3 regions of the Solibacillus sp. FSL R7-0682 genome follow, and region 3 is predicted to be linked to each of the others. Evidence: a T-box and tRNA genes for the amino acid it is inferred to sense, from the RefSeq annotation. Region 3 holds a T-box; the other regions hold tRNA genes.
The links. The T-box of region 3 lies ahead of tyrS (tyrosine--tRNA ligase). A T-box ahead of a tRNA ligase gene usually reads a tRNA of that ligase, here a tRNA-Tyr.

Region 1 (6,388 bases), 2.6 Mb from region 3:
AGCCATCATTTAAAGAGTGCGTAATAGCTCACTGGTCGAGTGACGCTGCGCCGAAAATGTATCGGGGCTAAACGATTCACCGAAGCTGTGGATGCATACCGTTGGTATGCGTGGTAGGAGAGCGTTCTAAGTGCGTTGAAGTCAGACCGGAAGGACTGGTGGAGCGCTTAGAAGTGAGAATGCCGGTATGAGTAGCGAAAGACGGGTGAGAATCCCGTCCACCGTATGACTAAGGTTTCCTGAGGAAGGCTCGTCCGCTCAGGGTTAGTCGGGACCTAAGCCGAGGCCGATAGGCGTAGGCGATGGACAACAGGTTGATATTCCTGTACCACCTCCTCACCGTTTGAGAAATGGGGGGACGCAGTAGGATAGGGTAAGCAGAGCGTTGGTTGTCTCTGTTCAAGCAGTAAGGCGTGTGTGTAGGCAAATCCGCACACTATAACGTTGAGCTGTGATGACGAGCTCGTATGAGCGAAGTTCCTGATTTCACACTGCCAAGAAAAGCCTCTATCGAGGTGAGAGGTGCCCGTACCGCAAACCGACACAGGTAGTCGAGGAGAGAATCCTAAGGTGTGCGAGAGAACTCTCGTTAAGGAACTCGGCAAAATGACCCCGTAACTTCGGGAGAAGGGGTGCTCTTGAGCGTGCAAGCGCATGAGAGCCGCAGTGAATAGGCCCAGGCGACTGTTTAGCAAAAACACAGGTCTCTGCAAAACCGTAAGGTGACGTATAGGGGCTGACGCCTGCCCGGTGCTGGAAGGTTAAGAGGAGTGGTTAGCGCAAGCGAAGCTGCGAATTGAAGCCCCAGTAAACGGCGGCCGTAACTATAACGGTCCTAAGGTAGCGAAATTCCTTGTCGGGTAAGTTCCGACCCGCACGAAAGGCGTAACGATCTGGGCACTGTCTCAACGAGAGACTCGGTGAAATTATAGTACCTGTGAAGATGCAGGTTACCCGCGACAGGACGGAAAGACCCCGTGGAGCTTTACTGTAGCCTGATATTGAATTTTGGTACAACTTGTACAGGATAGGTAGGAGCCAGAGATCTCGGAGCGCCAGCTTCGAAGGAGGCGTCGGTGGGATACTACCCTGGTTGTATTGAACTTCTAACCCATGCCCCTTAGCGGGGTAGGAGACAGTGTCAGGCGGACAGTTTGACTGGGGCGGTCGCCTCCTAAAAGGTAACGGAGGCGCCCAAAGGTTCCCTCAGAATGGTTGGAAATCATTCGAAGAGTGTAAAGGCATAAGGGAGCTTGACTGCGAGACCTACAAGTCGAGCAGGGTCGAAAGACGGGCTTAGTGATCCGGTGGTTCCGCATGGAAGGGCCATCGCTCAACGGATAAAAGCTACCCCGGGGATAACAGGCTTATCTCCCCCAAGAGTCCACATCGACGGGGAGGTTTGGCACCTCGATGTCGGCTCATCGCATCCTGGGGCTGTAGTCGGTCCCAAGGGTTGGGCTGTTCGCCCATTAAAGCGGTACGCGAGCTGGGTTCAGAACGTCGTGAGACAGTTCGGTCCCTATCCGTCGTGGGCGTAGGAAATTTGAGAGGAGCTGTCCTTAGTACGAGAGGACCGGGATGGACACACCGCTGGTGTACCAGTTGTCTTGCCAAAGGCATCGCTGGGTAGCTATGTGTGGACGGGATAAGTGCTGAAAGCATCTAAGCATGAAGCCCCCCTCAAGATGAGATTTCCCATTACGCAAGTAAGTAAGACCCCTGAAAGACGATCAGGTAGATAGGTTCGAGGTGGAAGTGCGGTGACGTATGGAGCTGACGAATACTAATCGGTCGAGGACTTAACCACATTTTATTGCAAATTCAATGAAACGTTTATCCAGTTTTGAAAGAACAAATTTTCAATAGAAGGGTTTCAAGACACAAGCTAGTCAAGGAAACGACTAAGTGAATGAAGGCGCGTACTCAGGTACGTAACTGAATGAACGCAGGAAGTTGACGAAGGATAGTGTAGTGTATGAAGACCTTAAAGGTACGTCTACTAAGAACGTCACATCCATGTGACAACGTAGACGCCAGCACATCCATGTGCAAGTGAAGTGATAATGGCAAAGAGGTCACACCCGTTCCCATACCGAACACGGAAGTTAAGCTCTTTAGCGCCGATGGTAGTTGGGGGCTTCCCCCTGCGAGAGTAGGACGTCGCTTCGCTTTTTTTATTGGAATTTTATACTTCAATAAGTTATTTGTTGGAGGGGTAGCGAAGTGGCTAAACGCGGCGGACTGTAAATCCGCTCCTTAGGGTTCGGCGGTTCGAATCCGTCCCCCTCCACCATCTTTAAAGAGAGCCATTAGCTCAGTTGGTAGAGCATCTGACTTTTAATCAGAGGGTCGAAGGTTCGAGTCCTTCATGGCTCACCAGTTTTATAAAATTGTATAAACTGTCAGAATAAAAATATCTTAAGCATTTTGAAGAAGTAGGTTAGTGAAGAACAGCACCTTGTCTTCTATTCTAAAATGCCGGGGTGGCGGAACTGGCAGACGCACAGGACTTAAAATCCTGCGGTGAGTGATCACCGTGCCGGTTCGATTCCGGCCCTCGGCACCATTTTTTTAAAACATATTTGCGCCCGTAGCTCAATTGGATAGAGCGTCTGACTACGGATCAGAAGGTTGTGGGTTCGACTCCTGCCGGGCGCGCCATATCATTTTAGTATGTAGCACAGATGGAAAAGCAGTTTAATTCTGTTAGATTCCATCATAAAATTATTGAAATCTAAATTACGGCGGTGTAGCTCAGTTGGCTAGAGCACTCGGTTCATACCCGAAAGGTCGTGGGTTCGACTCCCTCTGCCGCCACCATTTAAAAATTTATAGTATTGTCGCGGGGTGGAGCAGTGGTAGCTCGTCGGGCTCATAACCCGAAGGTCACAGGTTCAAGTCCTGTCCCCGCAACCAATTTAATAAAACTATAGTATTATCGCGGGGTGGAGCAGTGGTAGCTCGTCGGGCTCATAACCCGAAGGTCGCAGGTTCAAGTCCTGTCCCCGCAACCAAATGGTCCCGTGGTGTAGCGGTTAACATGCCTGCCTGTCACGCAGGAGATCGCCGGTTCGATCCCGGTCGGGACCGCCATTTGTGGGTTTGTAGCTCAGTTGGTAGAGCATTAGATTGAAGCTCTAAGTGTCGGCGGTTCGATTCCGTCCAAACCCACCATAAATGCGGGTGTAGTTTAATGGTAAAACCTCAGCCTTCCAAGCTGATGTCGTGAGTTCGATTCTCATCACCCGCTCCATTATAGGGCCTATAGCTCAGCTGGTTAGAGCGCACGCCTGATAAGCGTGAGGTCGATGGTTCGAGTCCATTTAGGCCCACCATACAATTATTCCGAAGTAGCTCAGTTGGTAGAGCATCCGGCTGTTAACCGGCAGGTCGCAGGTTCGAGTCCTGCCTTCGGAGCCATGGCCCGTTGGTCAAGTGGTTAAGACACCGCCCTTTCACGGCGGTAACACGGGTTCGAATCCCGTACGGGTCATTTATAAGTATGCAGCATATGCTGCATACTTTTTTGTTTTGAAATAGAGCTTGCTTTAGCCGATAACCTCGGAGATTTTAGCTATGTATAAAAAAATCCTTTTACACAATAAAGTCAGGCCTGTTAGCTGACTTCATTGTGTGAAAGGAACCTGCAGAATTTAACAATAGAAAAGATTATTTATTGAATAAGTCAAATAAGCCGCCTATTCCGCCTTCATCGGAGCTTTTACCGCCCCCACCTTGAGAGACTGGTGCAGCTGCGAATACACGGCTTGCCAAACGGCTGAACGGTAAGGATTGTACCCATACTGTACCTGGCCCAGAAAGGGTTGCAAAGAATAAACCTTCTCCACCGAATAACGCAGTTTTAACACCTTTTACCATTTCAATATCGTAGCGTATGTCTTGTGTCATCGCTACTAAGCAACCTGTATCAATGCGTAATGTTTCACCTGGCAGTAATTTACGCTCATAAATTGTCCCGCCCGCGTGCACGAAAGCCATACCATCGCCTTCTAATTTTTGCATGATGAAACCTTCACCACCAAAGAAACCCGCGGATAATTTACGCTGGAATTCAACCCCAACCGATACACCTTTTGCAGCAGCTAAAAAGGCATCTTTCTGACAGATAATTTTACCGTTTAATTGACTTAAATCCATTGGGATAATCTTTCCAGGATAAGGTGCTGCAAAATATACTTTACGCTTGCCTCCACCAGTGTTTGTAAACGTTGTCATGAATAAGCTTTCGCCTGTTATTAAACGTTTGCCAGCTCCCATTAATTTGCTCATCAAGCCGCCTGAACCTGCTGCACCATCACCAAAAATTGTTTCCATCCGAATTTGGTCATCCATCATCATTAAGCTGCCAGCTTCCGCAACAACTGTTTCTTGTGGATCTAATTCCACCTCTACAAATTGCATATCGTCACCGTGAAGCACGTAATCGATTTCGTGGTTTTTCATTACTCTATTCTCCTTTAATCCATTTAGTCTTGTACTATCTACGTATTCGTAATCGAAGAAGTTTCATTTAGTTAATTTTATTTACGCCATTTTATATCTGTTTAATAGGAAGTTAAGAAAATATATGTAGTGCAATATTAAGCAAGATTGACGAAATATTATATGCAATTCGGAAGTTCATTATTATCCTCGAGCTCCCCCTTGCAACTATGGATAAACAAATAAAGTTATTTATAAAATATTTTATAATATGTAAACTTTTTGTTGAGCTCTGCGTTGTATAGGCAGAAGGGAGGTAGACATGGCAAAGGAATCAATGAATGAATTTATTCAACAAGTGGGAACCGTATTATATCGTTATTTGAGAAGACGTGGACTAGCCCATGAAGATGCAGAAGATATTGTGCAAGATACATGTTATAAATTTTTATTGCATAAAAACGGAATTCAATCAGATAAAGTCATGAGCTGGCTATACCGTGTAGCCACCAATCAATTTTACGATCTTAAGAGAAAAGAAAAGCGCCATCCTACATCCAATACAGATGAAGTTCAATTAGTATCGTTAGCTAATATTCCAGAAATTCTCGTTTTAAAAAGGGAAAAATCTAAAGATATTCGAGACACACTTAACATGTTATCCAATTTGCATGAGGAATTATTAGTGCTGAAATATGAGTTGGGATTGTCGTACAAGGAAATTTCAGCTTTTATGAATATGAATGAAAATACGTTAAAAACGCATGTTCGACGAGCAAAGGAAGAATTTATAAAACGCTATAAGGAGGACATTTATGATGAATGAAAAACAAGATGATTTTTTGTTTGATGAAACAAAAACGAAAAAATTGATGAGAAAGGCAAGATTAAGATCTACGATAAAAATTATTGGGATTACAATCATTGTTACGCCTATTGTTCTAATAGGATTTTGGTACGGCCTTAGAACTTTATCATTAAACAGTGCCCAGGAAGTAATGGATGATATTCGAGTATATAAAGAAATTAGCTCCCCAAATGTTCAAATTAGCAATCAAACGTATGATTATAATTTGTTCGGTGGAAAAATAAATACAACAACATACAAAGTACTTGGAGAAAATCATAGACCGTATATTTGGGAACCTGTTGAGAATGATTACAATTTATTTGGAACGCTTTTTAATTATAGCTCAGGATCCATCCAAATAGAAGGTTCAGACTCATTAGCAAAGCACAATCAAATCGAACGCTTTAATTTACAAACTGGTGATCGAGAAATGTTTTTTTATCATCCAGAAATATCATACGATGTTTATAAAGATAATATGAATGAACTCAATCAATTTGAAAAAAATACTTTAGTGGAATTAGGGCTATCTTTTGACAAAGCCTATCATTTTGAAGAAATCAAAAGTAAGCTACCTTCGGATGTACAAGTAGACTGGTGGTGGGTAGATGCCTATACAGAAGAACGAATGGATTTTCTAAAGCAAGGACAGAATACGATTCCAGCGAATTATCCGTTAATTTTTGGATTTCAGTCCGAGCAGTCAAAACCAAAAGCACAACAATCCGAACTTCTCGAACACAACGAGATTACATCCTTTATTAATAACATTGAAAGTCTCAGAGAAAGTAAGAACTTTAAGTGGGAAACAGACGAAGTGTATAAAGCTTTAGTAGGGAAAGATGGAGTCTTAGATCAAAGTGATGTGAAAATTATTGGGGTCGTAGTAACTGGCACACCGGATCAATTGAAGTCATTACAAGGACAACCATACATTATGGCATCTACGTTTGGGGTAATCTCTAATCGAAAATAAAGATTAATGCAGTTACCGTAATCATTTTGAAGGTAACATACTTATGTAAATTATTTATACTTTGATTGCAAAATTAAATATTCATAAAAGGAACTCCTAATTTCATATGAATTTAG
Region 2 (6,388 bases), 450 kb from region 3:
TGGGGGGACGCAGTAGGATAGGGTAAGCAGAGCGTTGGTTGTCTCTGTTCAAGCAGTAAGGCGTGTGTGTAGGCAAATCCGCACACTATAACGTTGAGCTGTGATGACGAGCTCGTATGAGCGAAGTTCCTGATTTCACACTGCCAAGAAAAGCCTCTATCGAGGTGAGAGGTGCCCGTACCGCAAACCGACACAGGTAGTCGAGGAGAGAATCCTAAGGTGTGCGAGAGAACTCTCGTTAAGGAACTCGGCAAAATGACCCCGTAACTTCGGGAGAAGGGGTGCTCTTGAGCGTGCAAGCGCATGAGAGCCGCAGTGAATAGGCCCAGGCGACTGTTTAGCAAAAACACAGGTCTCTGCAAAACCGTAAGGTGACGTATAGGGGCTGACGCCTGCCCGGTGCTGGAAGGTTAAGAGGAGTGGTTAGCGCAAGCGAAGCTGCGAATTGAAGCCCCAGTAAACGGCGGCCGTAACTATAACGGTCCTAAGGTAGCGAAATTCCTTGTCGGGTAAGTTCCGACCCGCACGAAAGGCGTAACGATCTGGGCACTGTCTCAACGAGAGACTCGGTGAAATTATAGTACCTGTGAAGATGCAGGTTACCCGCGACAGGACGGAAAGACCCCGTGGAGCTTTACTGTAGCCTGATATTGAATTTTGGTACAACTTGTACAGGATAGGTAGGAGCCAGAGATCTCGGAGCGCCAGCTTCGAAGGAGGCGTCGGTGGGATACTACCCTGGTTGTATTGAACTTCTAACCCATGCCCCTTAGCGGGGTAGGAGACAGTGTCAGGCGGACAGTTTGACTGGGGCGGTCGCCTCCTAAAAGGTAACGGAGGCGCCCAAAGGTTCCCTCAGAATGGTTGGAAATCATTCGAAGAGTGTAAAGGCATAAGGGAGCTTGACTGCGAGACCTACAAGTCGAGCAGGGTCGAAAGACGGGCTTAGTGATCCGGTGGTTCCGCATGGAAGGGCCATCGCTCAACGGATAAAAGCTACCCCGGGGATAACAGGCTTATCTCCCCCAAGAGTCCACATCGACGGGGAGGTTTGGCACCTCGATGTCGGCTCATCGCATCCTGGGGCTGTAGTCGGTCCCAAGGGTTGGGCTGTTCGCCCATTAAAGCGGTACGCGAGCTGGGTTCAGAACGTCGTGAGACAGTTCGGTCCCTATCCGTCGTGGGCGTAGGAAATTTGAGAGGAGCTGTCCTTAGTACGAGAGGACCGGGATGGACACACCGCTGGTGTACCAGTTGTCTTGCCAAAGGCATCGCTGGGTAGCTATGTGTGGACGGGATAAGTGCTGAAAGCATCTAAGCATGAAGCCCCCCTCAAGATGAGATTTCCCATTACGCAAGTAAGTAAGACCCCTGAAAGACGATCAGGTAGATAGGTTCGAGGTGGAAGTGCGGTGACGTATGGAGCTGACGAATACTAATCGGTCGAGGACTTAACCACATTTTATTGCAAATTCAATGAAACGTTTATCCAGTTTTGAAAGAACAAAAGATGAATAAAATCATCAAAAAAATATTAAAAAACACTTGATATTTATGCAAGATGTAGTATAATAAGTAATGTCTTTCAAAATAAGTCTAGTGATGATGGCAAAGAGGTCACACCCGTTCCCATACCGAACACGGAAGTTAAGCTCTTTAGCGCCGATGGTAGTTGGGGGCTTCCCCCTGTGAGAGTAGGACGTCGCTAGGCTTACATATAAATCATTCCGAAGTAGCTCAGTGGTAGAGCAACCGGCTGTTAACCGGTTGGTCGTAGGTTCGAGTCCTACCTTCGGAGCCATATTAATCTTGGAGAGTTGTCCGAGAGGCCGAAGGAGCACGATTGGAAATCGTGTATGCGGGTAACCCTGCATCAAGGGTTCAAATCCCTTACTCTCCGCCAGCCAATTTTATTAATGGCCCGTTGGTCAAGTGGTTAAGACACCGCCCTTTCACGGCGGTAACACGGGTTCGAATCCCGTACGGGTCACCATTTCCATTATTAAATCCAGCATGGAGGATTAGCTCAGCTGGGAGAGCACCTGCCTTACAAGCAGGGGGTCGGCGGTTCGAGCCCGTCATCCTCCACCATAAAAAAATAGTATTATCGCGGGGTGGAGCAGTGGTAGCTCGTCGGGCTCATAACCCGAAGGTCGCAGGTTCAAGTCCTGTCCCCGCAACCAAATGGTCCCGTGGTGTAGCGGTTAACATGCCTGCCTGTCACGCAGGAGATCGCCGGTTCGATCCCGGTCGGGACCGCCATTTTAATAAATTTAATTTATATGGGTCAGTAGCTCAGTTGGTAGAGCATTAGATTGAAGCTCTAAGTGTCGGCGGTTCGATTCCGTCCTGACCCACCATATAAAGATTTTGCCGGTGTAGCTCAGTTGGTAGAGCAACTGACTTGTAATCAGTAGGTCGAGGGTTCGACTCCTTTCGCCGGCACCATTACCTGGAGGGGTAGCGAAGTGGCTAAACGCGGCGGACTGTAAATCCGCTCCTTAGGGTTCGGCGGTTCGAATCCGTCCCCCTCCACCATCTTTATAGGGGCATAGTTTAAAGGTAGAACTACGGTCTCCAAAACCGTCAGTGTGGGTTCGATTCCTACTGCCCCTGCCAATTTTTAAAATAAACATAATAATTTTCATGGCGGTTGTGGCGAAGTGGTTAACGCACCTGATTGTGGTTCAGGCATTCGTGGGTTCGATTCCCATCAGTCGCCCCATTTTTAATATAAAACATTTAAAGCTTTGGGGTATAGCCAAGCGGTAAGGCAACGGATTTTGATTCCGTCATGCCCTGGTTCGAATCCAGGTACCCCAGCCATTTTTTTATTTTGCGGAAGTAGTTCAGTGGTAGAACACCACCTTGCCAAGGTGGGGGTCGCGAGTTCGAACCTCGTCTTCCGCTCCAATATTATGGCGGCATAGCCAAGTGGTAAGGCACAGGTCTGCAACACCTTTATCACCGGTTCAAATCCGGTTGCCGCCTCCATAATTTATCAAATCGGTTAAACCGGTTTTTTTTTACTCTTTTTTTGTTTTGCCGATATGGCGGAATTGGCAGACGCGCCGGACTCAAAATCCGGTTCCTTCTGGAGTGTCGGTTCGACCCCGACTATCGGTATACTTAGCTTAATGTAGCTTACACAATAAAAGCGTCAAAGCCTTATTAAACAAGGGTTTGACGCTTTTTGTGAATTTAGGTAGAACACCTATTACCAATTAATATAAAAGGAGGTGCAAGATGAAAATTAAGTCAATTTTAATTCCTCTTTTAGTATTGATACTATTTGGTTGTAATTATAATGATGAAAACACAATTAGTCATGAAAAACAAAATAATAAACAACTAAATAAGATGCAAATAGTTTCTTCAGATGAAGATGATTTTACTTTTACAATTACAAGCGATAAAAAAATATACTCCAAAGGTGAAAAAGTTGATATTGAAGCAAACCTTTTGTATAACGGGAAATCTTCCGAAGTAATAGTAAGAGGTGGAGGAAATTTAATCACCTCGGAAGTATTGAATGAACTTGGAGAAGAAATTAGTCCACGCTATTCGAGAGAGGATATTGCTCTTCCTTACACTTTTGCAAAAGGTCAACCCGTCATACTTAATACAACTGACATTGATACAACGCATTTAGATCTTGGCAAAGTTACAGTTAATGCAACTGTTGAATTTTATCTAAATCAAAAAGATTATAAGTTAAATAATGAATTGGTTTTTACTATTAAATAAATTCCTACTCTTTATGGCATATAGCAAACGGTGAAGCCTGAATATAGCAAACGTCATCTTTTTATTTACTGTCGAAGGGTGCTAAATTATTGCAAGTATGTGGTTTTGTTTATTAAGTAATATCTAGAGTATCCGTATCAATTCACGTGAAGAATCCTTAAGAAATTAAGGATTTTTTTTTTTATTTAATATGAACGAGTTGCTATTCATTTAATAAAAACAGTTATAATTTCAATAAAATTGTGAACTTTAATTTATATCGAAGAAATGTTAATGGAATTCAATTAGAATGGACATATTGTAGTTTAATTTAAATCATTATACCTCATTAGAATGTATTTGCTAAATTTACGGAAGTAGGGAAGTTACTTGAATAATACAGAAACTAATATGAAATGGATAGAGGCTAATAATTATGATGAGTTAAGTAAACTAGCCGCTGACATATTTAAAAATCAGTTAAAGAAAAATAGGAATACGGTGTTTGGGATGGCGACAGGTGGCACGCCAAAAGGATTTTATCAAGAACTTGTTCAAGCGTATAGAGCTGGGGACATTTCGTTTGCTGAGGCAAAAACGTTTAACTTGGACGAGTATGTTGGAATTGATCCAGCAAATAAAGCTAGCTATCATTATTATATGAATCAATACTTATTTAATCATATTGATATAAAACCGGAAAATATATTTGTGCCAAAAGGTAATACGGATGATTTATGTAATGCTGCAGCTCATTACGAGGAACTGATTGAACAGGCTGGGGATATTGATATTCAATTACTAGGTATTGGTGTTAATGGTCATATTGGATTTAATGAGCCCGGTACATCCTTTAAAACAGGTACGCATGTTGTAAATCTCACTGCCTCAACTCGTGAAGCTAATAAAATATACTTTAATTCGATTAATGATGTACCGACTAAAGCAATTACAATGGGGATCCAAACAATATTAAATGCCAAAAAGGTAGTATTATTAATTGCTGGGGCTACTAAGCAAGATGCATTTGATCGCTTACGTAGTGGTGTGATTTCCGAGGATTTCCCTGCAAGTGCCTTACACACTCATGCAGATGTTGTCGTTATTTACACAGAGGTAAAATAAGAAAAGGAGTGCAATTATTTTCTGCACTCCTTTTGTCTATTTTTTTATTGTAGAGACGATTACACCTGCAATTACTGTTAAGCCACCAATTATTTGAGCCACGAATAATCGCTCATCTAAAAATAGCACAGCAAAAATGGTTGCAAATACAGGGATGAAATTTAAATAAATGCTGGCTTTATTTGCTCCTAATGCAACAACTCCAGTATTCCAACTTAGAAAAGCAATAATAGAGGCAACGATACCTACGTATAAAATGCCACTTATTGTAGAAATGCTCCATGTAATCGAATGCTCTGTTGCAAGTAATTCATAAGCAGTAAACGGAATAAGCATAATTGCACCGATCGCAATCGTTACTAAAAATGTAGAGTTGCCTGGTAATTTACCTGCATATTTTTTGATGAGCAATGAATAAATACTCCAACAAAATACAGCAATAAGTACGATTAAGTCTCCTTTATTAAACGTAAATGAAAGAAGGCTTTTCAAGGAACCACCTGATATGATAAAGATAACTCCAGTAAGGGATAGTAATGTCCCGAAAATTTGATATTTCGATAAATGTTCCTTTAACAAAATAAAGCTTAATATGTATATCATAATGGGCGTCGAAGAATTCATTAATGAAGCATTAATAGAGGTTGTATAGTGAAGTCCGATATAGACAAGTGTATTAAATGCTGCAACCCCAGTGAATGCTAATATAAGGACAATACCCCAATGTTGTTTAAGAATAGGCCATTCTTTTTTAGTACGGCGATAGGTGATTGGGAAAAAAATTAAAAATGCGACGATCCAGCGTAAAAATGCGAGCGTGATAGGAGGAATGTCTCCAGAAATCGCACGTCCAATAACAAAGTTACCACCCCATAATAATGTAGCTAACAGGAGTAGTAGCTGTGGTGGAAATTTCATAGTCGTACAGCTCCTTATGTAAGAAATGATTTCGCCCTATAAAAGCGTGGATGGTGAAATCTATTATTCCGTGGAAATATTGTTTAAAGTTTCATTTTACTATTATAGGAGCTGATAGGAACGATTTGCAATGGGATTTACGTAAAACGCTATGATACAATTACGACAGTAGAAAATGGAGGTAGATAGAAGATGAAGATCCGTCCAGAAAGATTAAACGTTGGTGACACAGTTGGACTTGTTGCATTAAGTAGTCCAATCAGGCTGGAAGCATTAGGCGATAAATTAGCATTATTAGACGAGTTAGGTCTTAAATATAAAATTGGACAAACAATACAATCATACAATGGGTATTTAGCTGGTAGCGATGAGGAACGGTTAGAAGATTTCCACCAAATGATTCGTGATCCTGAAGTGAAGGCAGTCTTTCTAGTGAGAGGTGGTTATGGAATTTCACGTATTATTGATAAAATTAGCTACCCATTAATTGAAGATCATCCGAAAATCATTTGGGGCTTTTCTGATGGAACGACTTTACATACACAAGTCAATGAGTATTCGAATTTGGTTACTTTCCATGGGCCGATGCTATCAAGTCCAACAGGGGAGCTAGATGAGC
Region 3 (6,388 bases):
CAGAACGATTCTGTTACTACATTTTCAGGCTTTTTAAATGGTTCTTTTGTGCCGATGAATTCTGGATTTATATCATATAACGAATTCATGTAGGTTGCCCATAGTGTATTGACACGATAACTTGGGTGCTGATAACGATTGTTAAATGCATTTAACGAACGAGGTACGTCATAACCTAACCATACACCTAAAGAGATATTTGGGTTGTAGCCAACTAACCATACGTCATTATGGTCCTGCGTAGTACCTGTTTTAGCCGCAAAGTCAGATGAGAATTTTAATAAGCTTTGAGCACGTGTTGCTGTACCACCTTGCTGTAATACATCACGTAACATATCTGTCATCATATAGGCTGTTTCTTCTGAGAATACTTCTACTGGCTCAACTTTATGCTCATAAATGATATTACCATCTAAATCTTCAATGCGTTCAATCATGTAGGCATCAATAAATTGTCCCTTATTTGCGAATGTAGCGTATGCATTTACATTTTCTTCTACTGATGCACCATAAGTTAACCCACCAATAGAAGTTGAAAGGTTAACATAATCACCTGCCGTTAATTTAGAGAAGCCCATTTTTTCAAGATACGTGGCAGGGCGACGGTCTAAAATTGAATTATATAGACGTAGTACCGGCAAGTTTTGTGAAGATGCAACTGCTTGACGAGCAGGTATAATTCCTAACTCTTGATTAGGGTTATAGTTTACTGGTTTATAGTCATCATATTCACGAACAAACTTCACATCAACAACCGGGCTACCTGCGCCAATGACACCATATTCTAGTGCAGGTGCATAAGCGAGTAATGGTTTCATCGTAGAACCATTAGAACGATATGCTCGTGTTGCGTGATTTAATTGCTCTAATTGGTGATCACGGCCACCAACGAAGCTTAAAATTTTTCCTGTACTATTTTCAATGACAATACTACCAGTTTGTACAGGAACATCTACTTCGATTTCTTCCCCCGTTTCAGGGTCCTTTTCTTTCTTCTTATAAGTTTGTCCGTATAATGTAAATTCGTCCGTTACTTTTTGCATTGCATCATACATGTCTTTATTAATTGTTGAGTAAATGCGATAACCACCTGAACGAATTGTACGGTCTGCTAAAATCGTGTATTTATCCTTCAAATTGGACTCTTCTTGTAAACGAGCTGGATCAACGCCATCCTTTTCAGCTAGAATTTTTGCGAAAATTTCTTTTGTTTGCATTTCTAGCTCAGCTGTTAACCAAGGATACTTATCTTCAGGTCGCTCTTCGTATTCTTTTAAATCTTTCGTAATATCGTAAGTGAGAGCCTCTTCATATTCTTTGTCAGTAATATAACCGGCTTCTTGCATACGGTATAATACAGTTTTCATACGATCGATGCCTGGCTTCATCCCTTCCGCACTTTTCCGCTCGCCTTTATTTGTAAACGGCGTATATTTAAAAGGTGCTTGAGGAATTCCTGCGATATAGGCAGCTTGAGGTAGATTTAATTTCGCTGCGGATATACCGAATATACCTTGGGCAGCTGTTTCAATTCCGGCGATATTTCGACCAGATGAATTACGACCATACGGAATAATATTTAAGTATGCCTCTAATATTTCTTCCTTCGTCATAAATTGCTCCAAACGTACAGCAAGTAGAATTTCCTTCGCTTTACGTTCATATGAAACTTCATTTGTTAAAATTTGATTTTTAATTAATTGTTGCGTTAATGTAGAACCACCTGTTTGTGTAGATGAATTCGATACGTCTTGAAGCAACCCGCGTAATACGGCTTTTGGTACAATACCAGTATGTTCACGGAAATATTCATCCTCTGTCGCAAGAACAGCATTAATAACAGTTGGTGATATATTAGCAAGCGATGTTTCTCGGCGATCTAAATCTGTACGGATTTTCCCTATGTAAATATCGTTTGCAAAATATATTTCACTTGTTTCGTCGTAACTAAAAATTTGTTCACGCATATCTTCTTTTGAGCGTAAAGGTTCATCTTTAACTAAAGAAGCAAAATAACCTGCACCGATACTGCCAACAAAAATTGTGATTGTGACAATAAAGATTATAGCTAATAGGAATAAGTTCCAAAATACGTCTCCAGCAATACGGAAGTGACGCATCCTTTTTGAAGAAACAAGGATTTCGATTTTTTCATTTAATTTATCGAGCCATTTTCTCACTTCATCGACCTCCTAAAATCTTGTTTATTATAGCATATTTGATATCTAAACGAACATAGTTATTGACATCGTTCATATATTGAGTAGAATAGAACTTATAATTTCAAGCAAAGAAGAGTTTGAAGTAGTGGAGACATTCCCTGATGTAGAGAGCTAGCGGATGGTGAAAGCTAGACAAAGTGTTTTCATGAATTACGTACTTGGAGCTTGAACGTTTCGTCGCGATATAGACGCTTAAAGTGGAAGAAAGGTTACATTTCTTCAAGCCGGGTGGTACCGCGTTAAATGATGATAATTTGACGTCCCTGCATGCAGTTTGCGTGTAGGGACGTTTTTTATTTCCTTACATGGTAAACAATAAAACATGTAAAAGGAGAGAGTACAGATGAATGAATTACTACAAGATTTACAATGGCGCGGATTGTTGTACCAACAAACTGACGCAGAAGGTATGGAAAAATTACTTAATGAGCAAAAGGTGTCGTTATATGTTGGGGTAGATCCAACTGCAGATTCAATGCATATCGGTCATATCGTACCTTTATTAACATTACGTCGCTTCCAAAAAGCGGGTCACACACCGATTTTACTTGTTGGTGGTGCGACAGGTACAGTAGGAGATCCATCTGGTCGTTCTGAAGAGCGTCAATTACAAACGATGGAGCAAGTAGAACAAAACGTTCAAGGGTTAAAACGTCAAATGGAGCGTTTATTCGACTTTTCATCGGGTGCAGAAAATGCAGCAAAATTAGTTAATAACAATGATTGGGTTGGCCCAATGACATTAATCGACTTCCTACGTGATTACGGAAAATTAATTAATGTAAATTACATTTTAAATAAAGATACGGTTGCTTCACGTTTAGATTCAGGAATTTCATTTACTGAATTTGCATACACATTAATCCAAGGGATCGACTTCAATCATTTATACGATCACCACAATGTTCGTATTCAAGTAGGTGGTTCAGACCAGTGGGGGAATATTACAACTGGTCTTGAAATGATTCGTAAAACGCATGATGAAAACGCAAAAGCTTTTGGTATTACAATTCCACTAGTGACGAAAGCGGATGGTACAAAGTTTGGTAAAACAGCTGGTGGTGCCGTTTGGTTAGATGCGAAAAAAACATCTCCATATGAGTTTTACCAGTTCTGGATTAACGCAGCAGATGCAGACGTAGTTAAGTACTTAAAAATCTTTACATTCTTAACACGAGAAGAAATTGAAAGCTTGGCTGTTAGTGTGGAAGAAGAGCCACATTTACGTAAAGCCCAGAAAGCATTAGCGGAAGAAATGACACGCTTAATTCACGGTGAAGAAGGGCTAGAAGCGGCTGAGCGTATTACAAAAGCATTATTCTCTGGTGATTTAAAAGCGTTATCAGTAGAAGAAATGAAAGTTGCGTTCTCTGGTGTTCCTTCTATAGAGGTTACAAAAGATGATAAAAACATTGTGGAATTAATCGTTGAAGCAGGCATTTCATCATCAAAACGACAAGCTCGTGAAGATGTCACAAATGGCGCGATTAGTGTAAACGGAGAAAAGATAACGGATTTAGAATACGTTGTTGATTCAACTGACCGTTTGGAAGATGCATTTGCCATTATTCGCCGTGGTAAGAAAAAATACCATATGGTGAAGTTTGTATAACTCTTTGCATTAAATAGAACAAAGTAGTTAATGAATGGACATTATGATAAAGAGGCTCCCTAAAGAAAATGACTATTTTTCTTTTTGGGAAGCCTTTTTATTTGGAATAAAAAGGATAATGACCTTTATTGTCGAATGGTTTTATTATGGGGGTGTAGACAATGGATTGGTCAAAAACTATTTACAATATAATAGTTGTTGTTGTTTTATTGATTGTTTTTATTCACTTTACAATAGGTTTATTATTAATTGTATTATTGAATGGGAATATTCAATGGATTCCTTTTGTGATTACAGCCGGTATAGTAATTTTGATAAATTGTATTCTCTTTACATTTCGTTTTTTTACATCCAAAAAGCGGAATCTTATTGTAGCTAGTATAAGTGTGTTAGCACTTTCAATTGCATTAATTCAACCCATTCAATATTATTTGAAAAACCGTATTCCAACGGTTGGTGCAGATGTTGATGTTTATCAATATATACCGTTTTCGACTGTTGATTCAGTTGTTAAATTAGAGAAGCAGGCAACCGTTCAACTAACAGAATCGTTGCCAATTATTGATGGGGCAACAGCTTTTTATCCCTTATACGCAGCGGTGGCTGAAGCATTGTATCCAGAAAAAGAATATAACCCTTATGATAGCGAAGTCATGGTGAATAAAACACCTACAGCATATCAAAATTTAATTGATGGTCGTGTCGATCTCATTTTTGTATTAGCGCCTTCTGAGCAGCAAAAAAATAGAGCGAAAATACAAGGTGTAGAATTAAAGCTTACGCCGATTGGCAAAGAAGCATTTGTCTTTTTTGTGCATGCAAAAAATAAAGTTGAAGGGCTTTCACTTCAACAAATAAAGGATATTTATTCTGGTGAAGTTACAAACTGGTCACAAGTTGGGGGTGGAAGTGATGCGATTCGTGCCTTCCAGAGACCGCAAGACAGTGGCTCTCAAACAGCTCTGCAAAACTTAATGGATGATACACCAATAATGGATGCACCTACTGAAAATGTAGCACAAGGTATGGGAAGTATTATTGAAGAAGTTGCAAACTATCGTAATTATAAAAATGCAATTGGTTATACATTCCGTTATTATTCGAATGAAATGGTACAAAATAAAGAGATTAAATTATTGGAAATCGATGGTGTGGCTCCAACAAAAGAGATGATTCGGTCAAATACCTATCCGATTACGAATGAGTTTTATATTGTAACCACACAAAACAGTAATCCAAAAAGTCAGGAAATTATTGATTGGATGCTGTCAGATGAAGGGCAACGATTGCTTGAAAATGTAGGATATGTACCTATTAGGGAACTAGATTAATTTTACTTACTAAAAATAAGACATTCCTATGCAATCTCTTTGATTCACCTCCTAATATAGGTATAATAAAAGTTATGCATTATTGTAGGAGGTTTACATTTTGAGTGGACAACAATTAACGCATGTAGATGATCGGCATGCAATTCTAAGTATTGCGATAAAGCCTCGTGATACATTTCAATATGTTTTAAAAGAGAAAAAACTTTCATATTTTATGATTATTGGAATCATTGGTATGTTTGGTAGCAATTTGGTGACCTTAATCGGAACAGATATTTATGGACAGTCTTCATTAGGTGATATTGTTTTTTCAGCATTTATGTCTGGAATATTGTTCTACTTTCTTTCGACAGCGCTCGTTGCTGGGGTATTATTGTTATCAGCGAAAGTATTAGGTGGAAAAGGTACTTTCAAAGAGATGTTTCGTATGATTAGTATGACAATGGTGCCTTATATTTGGCTTTTACCAGTGATCCTATTTTGGATGCAATTTGCACCACAATCCTTCTTCGAAATTCCGTACATAGAAAGTACGCTTGCAGATTATATTATTCAATTTATTTGTGGAACCTTTGTAATGGTGGCAAGTATTTGGACATTTATTTTAACGGTTGTTGGAATATCAGAGGTACATAAATTGTCAAAATGGAAAGCCTTTTTTGCCTCAATTTTAGTCGTAATTGTTTTAGGAATTGTTGTAGCATTTGCGTTGCTTAATGGTATTGCTTTTTAAGTTATTTAAACTAAAAAGACATTCCTTATGGTGTTTTACACCAATGGAAATGTCTTTTAATTATTTTATAGCAATTGCATGACCTGCTTCTGTTTCGTGGAATTCCTTTTCAGATTTCGATACAATGACACATGCTACCCCGTTACCGATTAAATTCGTAACAGCACGGGCTTCTGACATGAAGCGGTCTACCCCAATAAGTAATGCAATCCCTTCGACTGGAACCATTGGGAAGGCGGCTAAAGTAGCAGCTAATGTAATGAAGCCAGAACCTGTAACACCAGCGGCACCTTTTGAAGTAATCATCAGTACCCCTAATAAAGTAATAACTTCAATCCAAGATAGGTCTACGCCATACGCTTGCGCAATAAATAATGCTGCCATTGATAAATAAATCGAGGTACCGTCTAAGTTAAATGAATAACCGGTTGGGACAACAAGTCCTACTACTTGCTTAGAACAGCCTAAGTTTTCAAGTTTCCGCATCATG

Region 1: it encodes a tRNA-Tyr, which carries the amino acid that the T-box ahead of tyrS (tyrosine--tRNA ligase) is inferred to sense. The anticodon was not compared.
Region 2: it encodes a tRNA-Tyr, which carries the amino acid that the T-box ahead of tyrS (tyrosine--tRNA ligase) is inferred to sense. The anticodon was not compared.

The regions. Positions count from the first base shown of each region.
Region 1 is NZ_JBBOUI010000001.1:3,601,016-3,607,403, reverse strand. Features, by position in the region: rRNA gene MKZ17_RS18105 (23S ribosomal RNA) at 1-1,810, shown strand, start outside; rRNA gene rrf (5S ribosomal RNA) at 2,057-2,172, shown strand; tRNA gene MKZ17_RS18095 (tRNA-Tyr) at 2,213-2,296, shown strand; tRNA gene MKZ17_RS18090 (tRNA-Lys) at 2,307-2,382, shown strand; tRNA gene MKZ17_RS18085 (tRNA-Leu) at 2,481-2,569, shown strand; tRNA gene MKZ17_RS18080 (tRNA-Arg) at 2,588-2,664, shown strand; tRNA gene MKZ17_RS18075 (tRNA-Met) at 2,747-2,823, shown strand; tRNA gene MKZ17_RS18070 (tRNA-Met) at 2,845-2,919, shown strand; tRNA gene MKZ17_RS18065 (tRNA-Met) at 2,943-3,017, shown strand; tRNA gene MKZ17_RS18060 (tRNA-Asp) at 3,021-3,096, shown strand; tRNA gene MKZ17_RS18055 (tRNA-Phe) at 3,102-3,177, shown strand; tRNA gene MKZ17_RS18050 (tRNA-Gly) at 3,183-3,256, shown strand; tRNA gene MKZ17_RS18045 (tRNA-Ile) at 3,262-3,338, shown strand; tRNA gene MKZ17_RS18040 (tRNA-Asn) at 3,348-3,423, shown strand; tRNA gene MKZ17_RS18035 (tRNA-Glu) at 3,425-3,496, shown strand; gene MKZ17_RS18030 (TIGR00266 family protein) at 3,673-4,467, opposite strand; gene MKZ17_RS18025 (RNA polymerase sigma factor) at 4,769-5,272, shown strand; gene MKZ17_RS18020 (anti sigma factor C-terminal domain-containing protein) at 5,262-6,272, shown strand.
Region 2 is NZ_JBBOUI010000001.1:579,044-585,431, forward strand. Features, by position in the region: rRNA gene MKZ17_RS02920 (23S ribosomal RNA) at 1-1,459, shown strand, start outside; rRNA gene rrf (5S ribosomal RNA) at 1,596-1,711, shown strand; tRNA gene MKZ17_RS02930 (tRNA-Asn) at 1,727-1,801, shown strand; tRNA gene MKZ17_RS02935 (tRNA-Ser) at 1,812-1,903, shown strand; tRNA gene MKZ17_RS02940 (tRNA-Glu) at 1,919-1,993, shown strand; tRNA gene MKZ17_RS02945 (tRNA-Val) at 2,016-2,091, shown strand; tRNA gene MKZ17_RS02950 (tRNA-Met) at 2,109-2,183, shown strand; tRNA gene MKZ17_RS02955 (tRNA-Asp) at 2,187-2,262, shown strand; tRNA gene MKZ17_RS02960 (tRNA-Phe) at 2,285-2,360, shown strand; tRNA gene MKZ17_RS02965 (tRNA-Thr) at 2,373-2,448, shown strand; tRNA gene MKZ17_RS02970 (tRNA-Tyr) at 2,455-2,538, shown strand; tRNA gene MKZ17_RS02975 (tRNA-Trp) at 2,546-2,619, shown strand; tRNA gene MKZ17_RS02980 (tRNA-His) at 2,650-2,725, shown strand; tRNA gene MKZ17_RS02985 (tRNA-Gln) at 2,752-2,826, shown strand; tRNA gene MKZ17_RS02990 (tRNA-Gly) at 2,839-2,913, shown strand; tRNA gene MKZ17_RS02995 (tRNA-Cys) at 2,921-2,994, shown strand; tRNA gene MKZ17_RS03000 (tRNA-Leu) at 3,045-3,126, shown strand; gene MKZ17_RS03005 (hypothetical protein) at 3,247-3,747, shown strand; gene nagB (glucosamine-6-phosphate deaminase) at 4,138-4,851, shown strand; gene MKZ17_RS03015 (DMT family transporter) at 4,888-5,769, opposite strand; gene MKZ17_RS03020 (S66 peptidase family protein) at 5,962-6,388, shown strand, end outside.
Region 3 is NZ_JBBOUI010000001.1:1,030,639-1,037,026, forward strand. Features, by position in the region: gene MKZ17_RS05320 (transglycosylase domain-containing protein) at 1-2,180, opposite strand, end outside; T-box leader at 2,282-2,490, shown strand; gene tyrS (tyrosine--tRNA ligase) at 2,566-3,834, shown strand; gene MKZ17_RS05330 (PstS family phosphate ABC transporter substrate-binding protein) at 3,996-5,165, shown strand; gene MKZ17_RS05335 (Yip1 family protein) at 5,266-5,898, shown strand; gene MKZ17_RS05340 (dicarboxylate/amino acid:cation symporter) at 5,959-6,388, opposite strand, start outside.